2 regions of the Paenibacillus sp. Y930 genome follow, and region 1 is predicted to be linked to the other one. Evidence: predicted binding sites of a transcription regulator. Region 1 holds the regulator's gene; the other holds the start of a gene.
The links. The regulator Rex, encoded in region 1, represses fermentation and respiration genes when NADH is low (regulators of the CRP and FNR family bind a similar motif). The targets are predictions, from matches to a motif close to TTGTGAAATATTTCACAA.
Positions count from the first base shown of each region.

Region 2: nadA (quinolinate synthase NadA) is a predicted target of Rex. The motif match lies at 6,376-6,393, and genes of this name have one in related genera.

Region 1 is NZ_JBXCIX010000004.1:498,570-506,635, forward strand. Features, by position in the region: gene AC1TO5_RS14710 (hypothetical protein) at 1-369, shown strand, start outside; gene dinG (ATP-dependent DNA helicase DinG) at 386-3,256, shown strand; gene AC1TO5_RS14720 (redox-sensing transcriptional repressor Rex) at 3,261-3,905, shown strand; gene AC1TO5_RS14725 (amidohydrolase) at 3,898-5,193, shown strand; gene AC1TO5_RS14730 (hypothetical protein) at 5,195-5,722, shown strand; gene AC1TO5_RS14735 (hypothetical protein) at 6,002-6,544, shown strand; gene AC1TO5_RS14740 (AAA family ATPase) at 6,537-8,030, shown strand.
Region 2 is NZ_JBXCIX010000011.1:38,543-46,608, forward strand. Features, by position in the region: gene AC1TO5_RS20035 (vWA domain-containing protein) at 266-994, shown strand; gene AC1TO5_RS20040 (protein kinase domain-containing protein) at 978-1,916, shown strand; gene tilS (tRNA lysidine(34) synthetase TilS) at 1,996-3,429, shown strand; gene hpt (hypoxanthine phosphoribosyltransferase) at 3,492-4,028, shown strand; gene ftsH (ATP-dependent zinc metalloprotease FtsH) at 4,122-6,131, shown strand; gene nadA (quinolinate synthase NadA) at 6,454-7,392, shown strand; gene nadB (L-aspartate oxidase) at 7,623-8,066, shown strand, end outside.

The sequences.
Region 1 (8,066 bases):
AAACTTTTTATGTTTACGGAAGCTGCAGGTTTATTTAATCAAATTATTACGACTACTCCAGAATGCAATATGGCAAGATTATATTATGGTATGACATTAATGCATATGCGCAACTGGAACGAAGCGCAAAGACAATTTCAATTGTTAACGGTATTGAGCGATTTTCCCAAATGGTTAGCATTAAGTTTCAATGCGCTCGGTTGTATTCATGCGATCAAGCTGAATATGAACCAAGCTGAGCAATTATTCCGTAAAGCTTATTCCATCTATCCACAGTTTGAAGATTCACTTAAAAATTTACAATGCTGTATGGAAACTCCAGAGCAGCTATCATTATATTTTGGAAGCACAGAGTTGATCTGTACGTGAGAGGAACGGTCACTGAATGAAGTATGCCATTTTTGATTTGGAGACAACTGGACATAGTGCCTTGGATGAAATTATACAAATCGGACTAGTTGTCGTATCTGATGAATTAGAGATTATCGATACGTATAGTACATTTGTTAAGCCAACTGTTGAGATTCCTGCGTTTATTTCAGGTCTTACAGGGATTCAATACAGTGATGTTCAAGATGCTCCTGATTTGAATGATGCTTTAGTTGGACTAATACCACATCTTGATGATGCTGTTCTCGTTGCTCATAACGTGGGCTTTGATGCGAATTTTTTGAATCATGCCCTTGATCAATGTGGATATCTCCCTTTCAATGGGAGAAGATTAGATACAATGGATTTTTTGCGTATTTTATACCCATCGATCACTTCGTATCAATTAGGGACGGTAGCTGAGCAATTAGGCGTAGAACATGAAATGCAGCATCGTGCCGATAGTGATGCACTTGCTACAGCTCATATTTTCATTGATTGTGTATCAAAGCTTCGTTCTTTGCCGCTGCTCACATTGCAGCGGCTATCTTCATTTTTTGATGAGTCACGAGACATCGGCTGGTATATGAACTATACGGAAAAATTAATGGAGCAGCAAGCGGTATTTGATTCAGCTGAATACGATTATTACCGTCAGTTCGCCTTAAAGGCAACGCCTTGGTCAGATGAAACGTCCGCTAGAGAAAAAGAAAATGCCAACGAATATTTTGAACGCGTAACAAGCTTCGAGCAATATATTGAAGATGTCCAAAATCGCTTTAAGGAAATGTTTGAGAACTATGAAGAGCGTAAACCGCAAATTCAAATGTATGATGAAGTATTTGAGGCACTTACTGATAAAAAGCATTTGCTTATTGAAGCAGGAACGGGTACTGGTAAATCATTAGGTTACTTAATTCCAGCGCTATATTACGGCATAAAAGCGGAAGAGAAAGTCGTCGTAAGCACTCATACAATTAATTTACAAGAACAGCTTCGCAATCGAGATATTCCTTTACTTAATGAAATATTACCATTCCCTTTCCGAGCATCGTTATTAAAGGGAAGAGGCAACTATCTTTGTATGCGGAAATTTGAACATAAATTGAATATGAAGGACTTCGTTGCACCAGTTGATGATCCTGTGACAGCAGCACAGATGGTTGTCTGGTTATCAGAAACGGAAACGGGCGATCAAGAGGAGCTTAATCTTGGATTGCGTGGTGCAGACTTTTGGGGGACGGTTTCAAGTGACGCTGATTCATGCTTGAATCGCGCTTGTCCTTGGTTCAAACGTTGTTATTATCATCGTGCAAAGCATGAATCGACGATATCTGATGTTTGTATTACGAATCATTCGATGATTTTTACAGATATTCAAGCCGATCATCGACTTTTACCTGGTTACACCAATCTCATATTAGATGAAGCACATCATCTTGAGGAAGTTGCTGGTAAACATCTTGGTAACCAAATGACCTATACTTCGTATATATATGCAATGAACATGCTGTATAAAGACATGCGAACAGGAGTGCTTCCATCGCTTCGTATTCGTATTCAAGAGGATGGGGACGATCATACTGCTGCGTGGAATGAAGTGATCGATAGTGCCTATCCACAGCTTCAAGATATGAAAGAGCATTGGGATAAGTTGTTCGAATGGCTCTATAGTATTGTTAGTTCCGATGCGATGCAAAGTAATGAGGTAGAATCTGTTGGTACAGCAAGTATGGTGCTGCGATTAGATCGACATAAGCTGCCGCATGAATGGAACGAAGCGATGGAAGTGGAAAACAATTTCCATGTATTACTGTCGCGATTTATTAAATCAATTGAAAAGCTTTCGAATGAAGTGAAGGAAAGACTTGATGAGGATACAGGCTTGCAAAGCATTCTCATTGATTTGAATGGTATATTACGTGATTTGAATAGAATCAAAGACGAATTGCGGATGTTTATGAAGCTTGAACAGGAAGATTATGTGTACTGGATGGAAGGAACGCAAGCGTATAAGTTCAGATCATTACAGCTTTATTCTGCCCCAGTCGATGTAAGCGGATTGTTGAAAAAATATTTATTTGAAGTGAAGGATACTGTCGTTATGACATCTGCTACATTATCTATTCAGAAAAATTTTGAATATATTGCCGAGCAGCTTGGATTATCGTCATATGAAAACACCAATCGGTTAAAAGCAGTCATGCTTGATTCACCTTTTAATTATCGTGAGCAGGCTTTAGTTATTATCCCGCGTGATTTCCCTGTCTTGAAGGGTGCTCATGTTGACGCGGCATATTTGGATAAATTAGTAGGCTCATTAGCGGAAAGTGCACAGACACTCGGTGGGAAAATGCTGATCTTATTCACTTCATATCGATTGTTAAAGCAAGTATATGATCCGCTGAAAGCAACGCTGCAAGGTAGCAATATTCAAGTGCTTGGACAAGGTGTTGATAGTAATAATCGCACGAAATTAACGCGTAGATTTTTGCAAAATCAAGCATCGGTGTTGCTCGGTACAAGCAGCTTTTGGGAAGGCGTAGATATTCCTGGAGAAGCGTTGCAATGTCTTGCGATTGTGCGACTGCCATTCCAACCACCTAATCATCCACTTGTTGAGGCGAAGTCGGAATTGCTAGTGAAGCAGAAGAAAAATCCATTTATGAAATTATCGATCCCGCAAGCAGTCATTCGCTTTAAGCAAGGCTTTGGTAGGTTAGTTCGTACAGCTACTGACAAAGGGATTGTAATCATATATGATACTAGAGTAATTGAAGCTTATTATGGTAAACATTTTTTATATTCATTACCTGCTCCGAAAATCGAGACGATGCATACAAGTCAGATGGCCAAGCGGATGGAAGAGTGGTTAAAGGAGGATTGAACGGATGAAGCAAACAAAAATTTCTGAAGCTGTTGTTAGAAGATTACCTATCTATTTGCAAGTACTTCATGAATTGAAAAGTCGTGAAATTGGGACGGTTTCCTCACAAGATCTCGGTAATCGATTAGACCTCAATCCAGCACAAATTCGAAAAGACCTTGCTTACTTCGGTGATTTCGGACGTAAAGGAATAGGATATGAAGTAGATTACTTGATTGATAAAATACGTCATATACTTAAAATTAATCAGACTATTAATGTAGCTTTGATCGGTGCTGGTAACCTAGGGCATGCATTATGTAATTATAACAAGTACAGTAATGATAACATGCAAATTGTTGCTGTATTTGATAATGTTGAAAATAAAGAGGGTTCAAAAATTAATAACTTAACCGTTCAGCCGATGTCTGAATTAGCGAAAACGATCGATGAACTTAATATTCGTATTGGTATTATTACTGTACCTGCTTCTGAAGCACAAAATGTTGCTAATCAATTAACTGAAACAAGAATCGAAGGTATTCTTAATTTTGCTCCAACAATATTACGTGTGCCAGATCATGTTCGGATCCAATATGCTGATTTTACGAAGGAATTATTGAGCTTAGCTTACTATTTGAATAATAAAGAGGTGGCCGACGATGAGTAAGATATGGGTTGAAAACGGTTTGTTCGTTACGATGGCAGGTGCAATACCTGAAGTGTTAAGTGGGCATATGATCGTAACAGATGATGTCATCACATATATTGGTGCAGATCGACCAGTAGATATAGCAGATGCCGAGCGTGTAGATGGTAAAGGATTAGTGTTCATGCCTGGTTTAGTGAATACACATGGTCATGCAGCGATGACATTACTTCGCGGTTTCTCAGATGATTTGAACTTACAAGTGTGGCTACAAGAAAAAATGTGGCCGATGGAAGAAAAATATGTTGATCAAGATACACGGGCAGGAAGTAATCTTGCGATTGCTGAAATGCTGCTAAGTGGTACAACAACATTTGTAGATATGTATGATCGCATGGATCAAGTCGCTGAAGCTTCGGTGCAAGCAGGTATTCGTGCTTTTCTTACTAGAGGAGTCATCGGACTTTGTCCACCTGAAGTACAAACAGCCAAATTAGAAGATGCAATTTCATTTGCAAAACAATGGAATGGTCAAGGTAATGGAAGAATATCTACAATGCTTTCGCCGCATTCACCTTATACTTGCCCTCCAGATTATATCGCTCGTATTGTACAAGCTGCACATGATCTGAATTTGCCGTTACATACTCATATGTCAGAGACGAAAGCTGAAGTGCAGCAGAATGTAGATGAGTACGGAAAACGTCCAGTTGCGCATCTGGATGAGCTAGGCTTCTTCTCACGTCCAGCATTATTAGCGCATGCTGTTCATCTAACGGATGAAGAAATTGAACTGTTAGCAGCAAGAGGTGCATCAATTTCTCATAATCCGATTAGTAACTTAAAGCTAGCAAGTGGTGTAGCAAGAGTACCGGAACTATTGAAAGCTGGTGTGAAGCTTTCGCTTGGTACTGATGGTGTTGCAAGTAATAATAACTTAGATCTATTCCAAGAAATAAGAGCTGCTGCATTGCTTCATAAAGGAGTGTCAGGTGATCCGACTGTAGTTCCTGCTTATACAGCTCTGCAGCTTGGAACGTCAATGGGTGCCGAAGCCATCTGGAACTCGCAAATCGGTACGCTTGAAGTTGGAAAAAAAGCTGACTTTATTGCAATTAATATCGATCAACCACATTTCTTCCCACGTACTGATCTTATTTCTCATCTTGTCTATGCAGCTAATGGTCGTGATGTAGCTCATGTATGGATTGATGGTAAGCAAGTTGTTAGTAATAGAAAGCTACTTACAATGGATGAGGAGAAAGTTCGCTACGAGGCGCAAGCTAGCTTTGAGCGTCTGTTGAAATAAGATGAGAGCCATTGAAAAGAAACGATCCCCTTGGATGACGCCACGCAAATGGATAGCTTTCAGTATATTGCTTTTCATTGTTATTATTGTGTTACTCGTTATGTTTTATCGTAATATCCAGATGGATCGTTGGAATGAAAAAGATGAAGTCCGTGCAAGTCTTGCTCAGCAATATGATCTTTCCACTGAAAATTATCTTGAAAAATATATATGGGAAGAGCAGTATTGGATAGTGCTGGCGGAAACATTGGATGGACAAGAGCAGTATGCGGTATGGCAAGATAATAACATATTAGCCTCAGCGAATACGAACGCTATTGTTTCATCTGAAGTTGTCTTACAAAAGCTACAATCATCTAAGCCAACTGCAAAAAACGTTACGATAAAGGAAGCATATTTGGCAAATCAGCTAGCGTGGGAAGTTCATTATGGCGAGGATGATAGCAATTATATTATCTATGCCTTCTATGCAATGAGCGATGGAACTTTAATAGATGAATATACAATTCCTAAGGAAACGAGATCATAACGATCTCGTTTCCTTTATTTATGCAATTAATTCGTATAGCAAAGATGATATACTAATTGCTATAAAGGTAGTTCAAAAAATGGACTTTGATAACGAAGTAGTGCGTTGTAGCGTATTCGCGTCGAATATGAAGCGAACTTGGAAAGTACGGTTCGCGTGTACTTACTAATGTACACTTGCGCTTCCGCCTTTCTCAAGTAGCGCTCCATCTTCTCGGTTCTGAAAGCCCATATTTTGAACTTTCATTGTAGTTAAAAATTGATAATTGAGGTGGACTAATTGCAAAATTTTAAGCTAAAGCCAATGATTATCGCATTTATAGTTACGATTATAGTTGTAGTTACTGGTGGATTTACTTATCAGTATGTAGCTCAGCAAAAACCATTAGAAAATCAACTTAAGCAGGCTCAATTTTCAGAAGTGACGTTACCAATTGTAGAAGACGGAGATCGTGTCTTTATTGAGATTGCGCCGCTTCCTAATGTTACTTTGGAAGAAGCCGTTCATGAAATAGAACTAATTATGACCCAACATTCTTATAAGTCTAATCTTGTTACGATTTCTCTTACTAAGCAAGAGCAACGAGAGTTAGATTCACTTTGGGATACTCAGCTGTTCAATGTTGCTGAAGTAATGTCCTTACAGCAATACAGTAAGCTACCGAGCTTAATGGACTCATTAGAGCAGCAGAATACAGGCTTAGAAGCCAATGCCACGATTGATGACAACTATGTGTATATAACGATTAGAAAAGATCTGCAAGTGAAACATATATTACTTCCGATTCATAATCAGGAGATGGAGGTATGGCGCAATGCGTAACTATGCAAAGGAAAGTGCGATTGGTATACTTGCCGCCTTATTAAGTGTCACATTTGGTTATTTCATAAATATAGGAGCGGGCATATTTACAGTAGCTTTATTTGTTGTCGTCTATATGATGGCCACACAGTCTAATAAACAGGTAGGATTAGCTAGTCTGAAAAATCAAAAGGAATCAGTCATTGATGCGATTACTTTTGAACAGGTCGGTGGGCAATTACATGTCAAACAAGAATTAAGAGAAGCATTAGATTTTCTCGTTCAACGGGATCAAATTGCCGAGCGTGGCATTCGGATGATGAAAGGTATTTTACTTACAGGTCCTCCTGGTACGGGGAAAACGATGTTAGCAAAAGCAGCAGCCAATTATACAGATAGCGTCTTTATCGCCGCATCCGGTAGTGAATTTGTGGAAATGTATGTCGGTACAGGGGCTAACCGTGTTCGTGAATTATTCAATAAAGCGAGAAAACAAGCGAAAGAGCATAATAAGAAAAATGCGATTATATTTATTGATGAAATAGATGTTATCGGTGGTAAACGTGATGGCGGCCAGCATCGCGAGTATGATCAAACATTGAATCAATTGCTAACGGAACTAGATGGTATTTATCATAATACTGAAGTAAATGTTTTGTTAATTGCTGCTACGAATCGGAAAGATATACTAGATGAAGCGCTATTAAGACCTGGTCGATTTGATCGACATATCGAAGTATCTCTTCCCGATAAAAAAGGCCGTCGTCATATTATAGAATTGCATGCAGCGAATAAAACAATTCATGAAGAGGTAGATTTTGATCAGATCGCCAAAGACACGTATCAATTTTCAGGTGCGCAGCTTGAAGCTGTGATGAATGAAGCAGCAATTTATACGATGCGTGAAGGGCAAGCAGAAATTACAAGAGATCATATTCAAGCGGCTATTGATAAAGTTTTATTAGGCGAAAGAAACAATCGAGAAGCTACTGTCGAAGACAAATTAAGAGTAGCACGACATGAAATAGGTCATGCTATTATGGCAGAAATAACGGCACCTGGGTCCGTCGCACAGATTGTTCTAACGCCCCGTGGTGGTGCGCTAGGCTTTGTGCGTCATACACCAACAACAGAAAAATTTTTATATACGAAAACTGATTTAGAAGGAAAAATTATGGTGACATTGGGTGGCTCAGTGGCCGAAGAGTTATTTTATGGAGAACGGAGTACAGGTTCTAAAGGGGATTTTGATCAAGCATTACAGCTCGTAAAAACGATGGTAGAGTCAGGATTAACATCTATTGGAATTATAGATAGTAGCATGATGACAGCCGATCGCTGGAATGAGATCACAAATCAAGTTTTAGATGAATTATTATTGAAGACGAAGCAAAAATTAGAAGAGCAATATGTGATTTTCGATCAATCCTTGCCACAATTAATGGAAGAGGAGTTTGTAAGTGGTGACAACTTTAGAAAATTATTGTGGAATAACGACTTAAATTAGATTTATTTTCGACAAATTGCATAAGAGCGCTTACCG
Region 2 (8,066 bases), on a different contig from region 1:
GTAGCAATCTCTCAAAAAACTTTTTTATTGTCTACTATCTGAATGAGAAATCGCCATTTTCTGAAAATTGGCACTCTATTGAATAACTGGAGTATAATTAATAGATTCAAGAAATAAGTAGTTTGCTAGGGTTAACTTCCTCTCATTTTGGCAAAGATAGAGCTATATAGTCTTATCTATGTCTGGAATACGAAGACTAGGCTTCTGATCTGCTTTTCACGAGTAGATAACGAAGCGTGGACGAAAAGTTTGAGGAGGTATAGTGATGAAGCAAATATTACTTATTACAGACGGTTGTTCTAATGTTGGAATGAGTCCTGTTGTCGCTGCGGCCCACGCCAAATCCGAAGGAATCTCGGTTAATGTTATCGGAGTAGTGGATCAAGGTGAATTGGGAGAGTATGGTTCGGCCGAAATTCATGAGATTGCTAGAGCAGGTGGAGGATTAAGTAGACTTGTCCAGACGAAGGAGCTTGCGCAAACTGTCCAGATGATGACACGCAAAACGGTTGTACAAACGATTCAAATGGCTGTTCAGAAGGAGCTGCAGCATGTACTCGGTAATCACTCTATAGAGGCATTAGCGCCAGAGAAGCGCAGCGAGGTCGTGCGCGTCATGGATGAGCTTACAGAGACAACAGAGTTGCAAGTCGCATTACTCATTGATGCGAGTGCAAGCATGCGTCCAAAGCTAGCATCTGTAGAGGAAGCTATCTATGATCTTATGCTGAGCTTGCAAGCTAGAGAAGGTAAAAGTGAAATTGCAGTGCTTCACTTCCCAGGTGCGAAGCATCAGGAGGATTGTGTTGTTGATTTGCAATGGACGACGCATCTTAAAGGGATGCAATCGATTTTTCCGAAGTTGCATATGAGTGGTACAACACCAACAGGTCCCGCGCTTATGAAAGTTATAGAATTTTATACCGAGCAAAGAGCGAAAGCGCCATATGACCGGACAGAAATGGATGGGATAATGGGTGACGACGCTATCTAAATTACCCTTAAAAAAGGGAAATGTTCTTGTAGGTAAGTGGAAAGGTCAACAATATCTTGTAGAAAGATTGCTTGGCGAGGGCGCTAATGGTAAAGTATTTCTAGTCTCTAAAGATTGGAACTGGTATGCTTTGAAAATCGGTGCCAATGCGATCGATCTACAATCTGAAATCAATGCGCTTAAAGCGTTAGCGGGGCGTGATGCGTCAGCTAACGATAATTACTTGAAAGACGTTGATGATTGCATTATGCCAGACGGAAAAGAATATTCTTTCTATACGATGCGCTATATAAAGGGGCTAGATATTCCTTCTTATATTGAGCAAAATGGGCAAGAGTGGTTTCCATTGCTAGCATTGAATATGCTACGTCGTCTTGGTCAACTTCATCAAGCAGGCTGGATTTTTGGCGATTTGAAGGTGGAAAACATTATTGCTGCGGAATACGGCCATGTTGAGTTGATTGATTACGGTGGTGCAACCAAAATAGGAAAGAGTGTGAAACAGTTTACGGAAATATATGATCGTGGCTATTGGAATAGCGGAACTCGCTGTGCTGACCCAGCTTACGATTTATTTTCATTTGCTACCCTTTGTGTCCAATTGTTTGCCCCACGTAAATTAAGCCTAGCTACGAATGAGTTAATACCGCAAAACCGGTCAATTGAGGAGCTAATGGCAATTGTCAAAACGATTCCTCAGCTTGCGCCTTATGAAGGCTGGTTACTTAAGGCATTTCATGGACATTTTCGTGATGGTGAAGAGGCTGCAGAAGCTTGGAGAATGTTAGCACATCGACGGAAAGCTATTGTGAAGTCTAATAAAACGCCGCGTTGGCTGAAGGTGCTCATTACGATATCGGTACTTTCATTATGTACGGTAGCTTCCATAGCTTTATTGGATCTCGGTGGATTACTGAAATAGTTAGATTTGATAACGGAACGAGCCTTCTCGCTACTTAATATTGCAATTTTTGAACATAGGTTAGAAGGAGGTGCATGTTATGGAATTGGTTGAAGAAGCTTGGAATGTAGCGAAGAATCAACAATTATGGCAACCTAATAGTACAATTGTTGTGGCCGTTTCAGGTGGGCCAGATTCGATGGCATTGCTACATATCCTTCATAGTATCGCATTGCGTGACTCGCTCCAGTTGGTCGTTGCTCATGTTAATCATGGGTTTCGACCCGAGGAGTCTGCTGCAGAATATGAGCTAGTTAGACAGGCTGCCAAGCAATTAGCACTTATATGTGAATATACAGAACTAGAGATGCCACTTTATTTGCAGGAAAACAGAGGCAATAGTCAAGCGGCCTCTCGACAACGAAGATATGCGTTTCTCTATGAAGTATGTGAACGTCATAATGCCAACTATATTGCACTTGCCCACCATGGTGATGATCAAGCTGAGACGGTACTTATGCATGTTTTACGAGGAACAGGTATTTCAGGGCTAAGTGGTATGGCTATGAAGCGTTCTGAAAAAAACGTGGAACTCATTCGTCCTCTACTTCGTATGAGGAAGGATGACTTGATTGTTTACTGTCACGAGCAGCAAATACGATATGTTAATGACAGTAGTAATGAGCAACGAGATTATTTCCGCAATAAAGTTCGACTAGATGTTATTCCTTACTTAGAAACCTTTAATCCGAAGCTGACACAATCGTTAGCACGACTGGCTGACGTAGCGGGAGTTGAAGATGATTGGATGCAGCAACAAGCCAATCAGATGTTTGTAGAAGATGTGAAACATCAAGATCAGAGTATAATAATTAATTGCAAAGTGTTATTAGACGCTCACGTCGCTTTACAAAGAAGATTGATTAAACTAATATTAAGTTATCTTTCTCAAGAAGCAACTAGCATTTCGTTCGAGGGCATAGAGCGAATACGATGGGCTGCAGGAAATACTGCGACATCCACGTATCGTATCGATGTTGGCGAAGGGATCGTATGCGTCCGCGAATACGATATATTGCGCTTTGTACATAGTAATAATTATTCGCTTTTCCAGTCGACAAAAGCTAAGCCACTCATCATTGAACAACAACAGCTACCTTGTATGGTACAATACGGTAATTGGTTGATCTCATGTAAGCTTTACGAAGGCGATGCACAACTGCCGAATCCAGCTTCTAGATATGAAGCGGTATTTGATTATGATACGATTTCGTTTCCACTTACCATTCGTTCCCGATTAACTGGTGACCGAATGAATGTTATAGGGTTAAATGGAACGAAAAAAGTGCAAGATATGTTCGTGGATGAAAAAATCGCTATTTCTGAACGTGATACCTATCCAATCTTGCTCCAGCATTCGAATCAAATCATCTGGCTTCCTGGTGTGCGTAGATCAAGTTATAGCTTAGTCAATGAGCAAACGAATACTTATATTGTGATCACATGCAACAGAGGCAACCAATTTTTAGCTTGATCGATGAATAGGAATGAACTTGATTTAGAAACATAACATAGTTAAGTGTAGGGGGATTTCAGTTGTTAAACGACATTCAAGAAGTGCTATATAGTGAGGAACAAATTTCACAAAAGGTGAAAGAGCTTGGTGAACAATTAACGAAGGACTTTACAGGTCGCAATCCGCTCGTTATTTGTATCTTAAAAGGCGCATTTATTTTCATGTCTGATCTTGTGAAAGAGATCAAAATCCCACTAGAAATCGATTTTATGGCCGTCTCGAGCTATGGCCAATCTACAATTTCATCAGGCGTTGTCAAAATTATTAAAGACCTTGATGTTTCCGTTGAAGGTCGTGACGTGATCATTGTAGAAGATATTATCGATAGTGGTCTTACTTTAAGCTATTTGATCGATGTATTAGAGCATCGCAATGCGGCATCAGTTACTGTTGCAACGTTGTTTGACAAACCTGCTCGACGTACAGTAGATCTTCAGCCCCATTATAAGGGATATACATTACCAGACGAGTTCGTTGTCGGTTATGGCTTAGACTTTGCTGAAAAGTATCGTAATTTGCCATTTATCGGCATCCTTAAGCCAGAAATCTATTCGTAGGACTGGCCAGGTATGTCCTCTATAACAGCTATACGTTGTTATCGAAAGACATGCTATGTTAAAATAATTGAAGCGTCTGAGAGGAGGTAGGGGATGAAACGGTTCATCCGTAATACAGGTTATTATTTAATTATTTTTTTGGTTACGATAGGGATCTATAATTACATTAGTAAAACAGGTGATACTTCCAAACCTTTAAGATACGATGAGCTTGTTATAGCAATCGAATCAGGGAATGTGGCAGAATTAGTTTTGAGGTATGAAGATCAATCCTACTTAGTGACGGGTAAGTATACACAGGTGCCAGCAGATGATAGTAGTCAAAGCTTTACATCTCGTGCTGGGGTTAGTTCGTTAGGACAGCTCGAAGAGCTTCGTCAAGAATTTGGGTTCTCCTTAGAATACACGAAGATGAAGACACCAAGTTTCTGGTCTAACTTCTTAGTAACATTAATACCGTTCATCTTAATTTTCGTATTGTTCTTCTTCTTAATGAATCAAGCTCAAGGTGGCGGCGGCAAAGTTATGAACTTTGGTAAGAGCAAAGCCAAGCTTTATACGGAAGACAAGAAAAAAGTTACGTTCGAAGATGTTGCAGGAGCTGATGAAGAGAAACAAGAACTTATCGAAGTGGTTGATTTCTTGAAAGATCCTCGTAAGTTCAACTTGGTAGGTGCTCGTATTCCGAAAGGGGTACTTCTTGTAGGACCTCCAGGTACAGGTAAAACATTGCTGGCAAGAGCAGTTGCTGGAGAAGCTGGCGTACCATTCTTTAGTATTTCAGGTTCTGACTTCGTGGAAATGTTCGTCGGTGTTGGTGCTTCTCGTGTTCGTGACTTGTTCGAGAATGCGAAGAAAAATGCACCATGTATTATCTTCATTGATGAGATCGATGCAGTAGGTCGTCAACGTGGAGCTGGTCTTGGCGGTGGTCATGATGAGCGTGAACAAACGTTGAACCAGATGCTAGTAGAAATGGATGGTTTCGGTGCTAACGAAGGTATTATTATTATCGCTGCAACGAACCGTGCTGATATCTTGGATCCAGCGTTACTTCGTCCAGGTCGTTTTGACCGTCAAATTACGGTAGATCGTCCTGACGTTAGAGGTCGTGAAGACGTGTTGAAGGTACATGCGCGTAATAAGCCACTTACAAGTGAAGTAAATTTAGCTACTATTGCGAAACGTACAACTGGATTCAGTGGTGCTGATCTTGAAAACCTTCTGAATGAAGCAGCATTACTTGCTGCTCGTCGTAATAAGAAGGAAATAAATATGGTTGATATCGATGATGCGATTGATCGTGTTATCGTAGGTACAGAGAAGAAGAGTCGTGTTATTAGTGATCGTGAGAAGCGCATTGTTGCTTATCATGAAGCTGGACACACGATTGCTGGCTACTACCTAGAGCATGCAGATCAAGTTCACAAAGTTACGATCATTCCTCGTGGACGCGCTGGCGGATATGTAATCATGCTGCCAAAAGAAGATCGTATGCTTGTAACGAAGAACGAGCTACTAGATCGCGTATGTGGTCTGTTAGCAGGTCGTGTTGCCGAGGAAATCTTCATTGGGGAAATTGGTACAGGTGCATACAGTGACTTCAAGCAAGCTACAGCTATTGTTCGTAGCATGATTATGGAGTATGGTATGAGCGATAAACTAGGACCAATGCAGTTCGGTAGCTCGCAGCAAGGTTCTGTATTTTTAGGACGTGACATTGGTCACGAACAAAATTACTCAGATGCGATCGCATATGAGATTGACCAAGAAATGCAAGCGATTATTAACGAATGTTATAACCGTACGAGAGACCTTCTTAACGAGAAGAGCAAAGAGATGCATGCTATTGCAACGACATTGCTTGATGTTGAGACGTTGGAAATCGAGCAAATCAAGTCATTGCTTGAAACAGGTCACTTACCAGCTCCGTTTGCTGGCGGTGCTTCAACTGAAGCGATCGTAGAATCGAAAGCAGCACCAATTATCGATGAGATCGGTGATGTGAAAGTTCGCATTCAACCGCGTGAAGATGAAGAGTCTGTAACAGAGCAGGACCCGATTCCGAACAATCCGGTAGATGATGATAACAAAAAAGACTAATCATATTAAATAGCAAGGCTGTTCTCTTCAACTGTAAGGTTGTTGAAGAGGACAGTCTTTTTGTTTATTTGAAACTAACGGGCTTTAAAGCGAACAAATTAGCCTTCCATTATTTAAATGTTAAGGAATGATGAACATTTGCTGCTTACTCCATTGACATGACGGGTTAACACATGTAAATTAAATCTTGAATCGTTTATCTTTAATTACTTTTTTTAAATGTATAGGAAGCGACTTGTAGAGTAAGTGCAAGAATTCACAAAGTCGTTATTGCTATTGTAAATAGTAACAAAACCATTGTGCATAGAGGAGAGGATCTAGAGTGGAAACATTAGCGCTAGAACGCAAACAAGAACAGAATCGTCAATTGCGTGAACGTCTTATGGAGCTGAAGAAAGAAAGAAATGCGATTATATTAGCACATTATTATCAACGTGATGAAATTCAAGAGGTTGCCGATTTTCGTGGGGATTCGTTTCTATTAGCTCAAAAAGCTGCTCAAACTGATGCTGAAGTTATTGTATTTTGCGGTGTTCACTTTATGGGCGAGAGTGCAAAAATTCTTGCGCCTAACAAAACAGTCATTATTCCTGATGAACGAGCAGGTTGTCCGATGGCGGATATGGTTAATGTTGATGGTCTTCGTAAGCTAAAGGCACAGCATCCTAATGCGACCGTTGTCACATATATTAACTCATCAGCTGAGATTAAAGCTGAAACAGACATTTGTTGTACATCTGCCAATGCATTGAATGTTGTCAATTCTGTAGAAGGTGACGAAGTCATCTGGGTGCCAGATAAAAACCTTGGTCATTATGTTCAACAAAATACAGACAAAAAAATGATTATTTGGGAAGGCTATTGCAATACGCATGATATGCTAACCGTCAAAGATGTAGAAGAAATGAAAGCGAAATATCCTAATGCACAATTTGTTGTACATCCTGAATGTCGTCCAGAAGTAGTAGCGCTTGGAGACTTTGTAGGAAGTACAACAGCCATTTTGAAATATTGTAAAGAATCACCATGCCAAGAGTTTATTGTAGGTACAGAAGATGGAACAGGCTATCAATTACGTCTTGATAGTCCCAATAAAACATTCAACTTCGCTTCAAAATATTTAGTATGTCCGAACATGAAGGTTAATAATTTGAAAAAGCTTGTGAAATGTCTGGAAACGATGCAGCCTCAAATTTATGTGCCGCCTCATGTGGCTGACCAGGCACGTTTATCACTAGAGCGCATGTTACTTGTAAAGTAGAGGGTGTTTAAAAAGCGGACTTTGATAACGATGGGTATGCTTCGTAGGTTATTCGACGTCGAATAGGAAGCGAACTTGGGAAGTGTGGGACTCGTGTACCAATAACGTACACTGGAGTGTCCTCCTTCCTCAAGTAGCGCTCCCTCTTCTCGGCTTTCGAAAGCCCGCTCTTTGAACCTCGATTGGAAGTAGCTGAACGTGCACGTAGAGGAAGTTCGGAGGGTACAACAATGATTCCAAGATATTTAGTGGATATAGATATTCAGAGCTTGCCGGTAGTGGATACTGATGTGATTGTAATCGGAGCAGGAATTGCCGGTTTGTTTACGGCGCTTCGTTCTAGTAAAGGGCAATCTGTTGTGATGATTACGAAAAAGTCATTGTTGGATAGCAATACTCGTTATGCGCAAGGTGGCATTGCAGCGGTTATATCAGCTGATGATTCACCCGAATATCATTTGCAGGACACAATAGTAGCAGGTGCAGGTCTTTGTGATCATAGTGCTGTGGATGTGCTCGTTCATGAAGGTCCAGAAGGTGTAGAAAATCTAATTAAGCTCGGCACGCAATTCGACGTGGAAAATGGAGAATATGCCCTTACACAAGAGGGAGCTCATAGTCAGCGTCGTATTTTGCATGCCAATGGAGATGCTACAGGATTTGAAATTGTACGT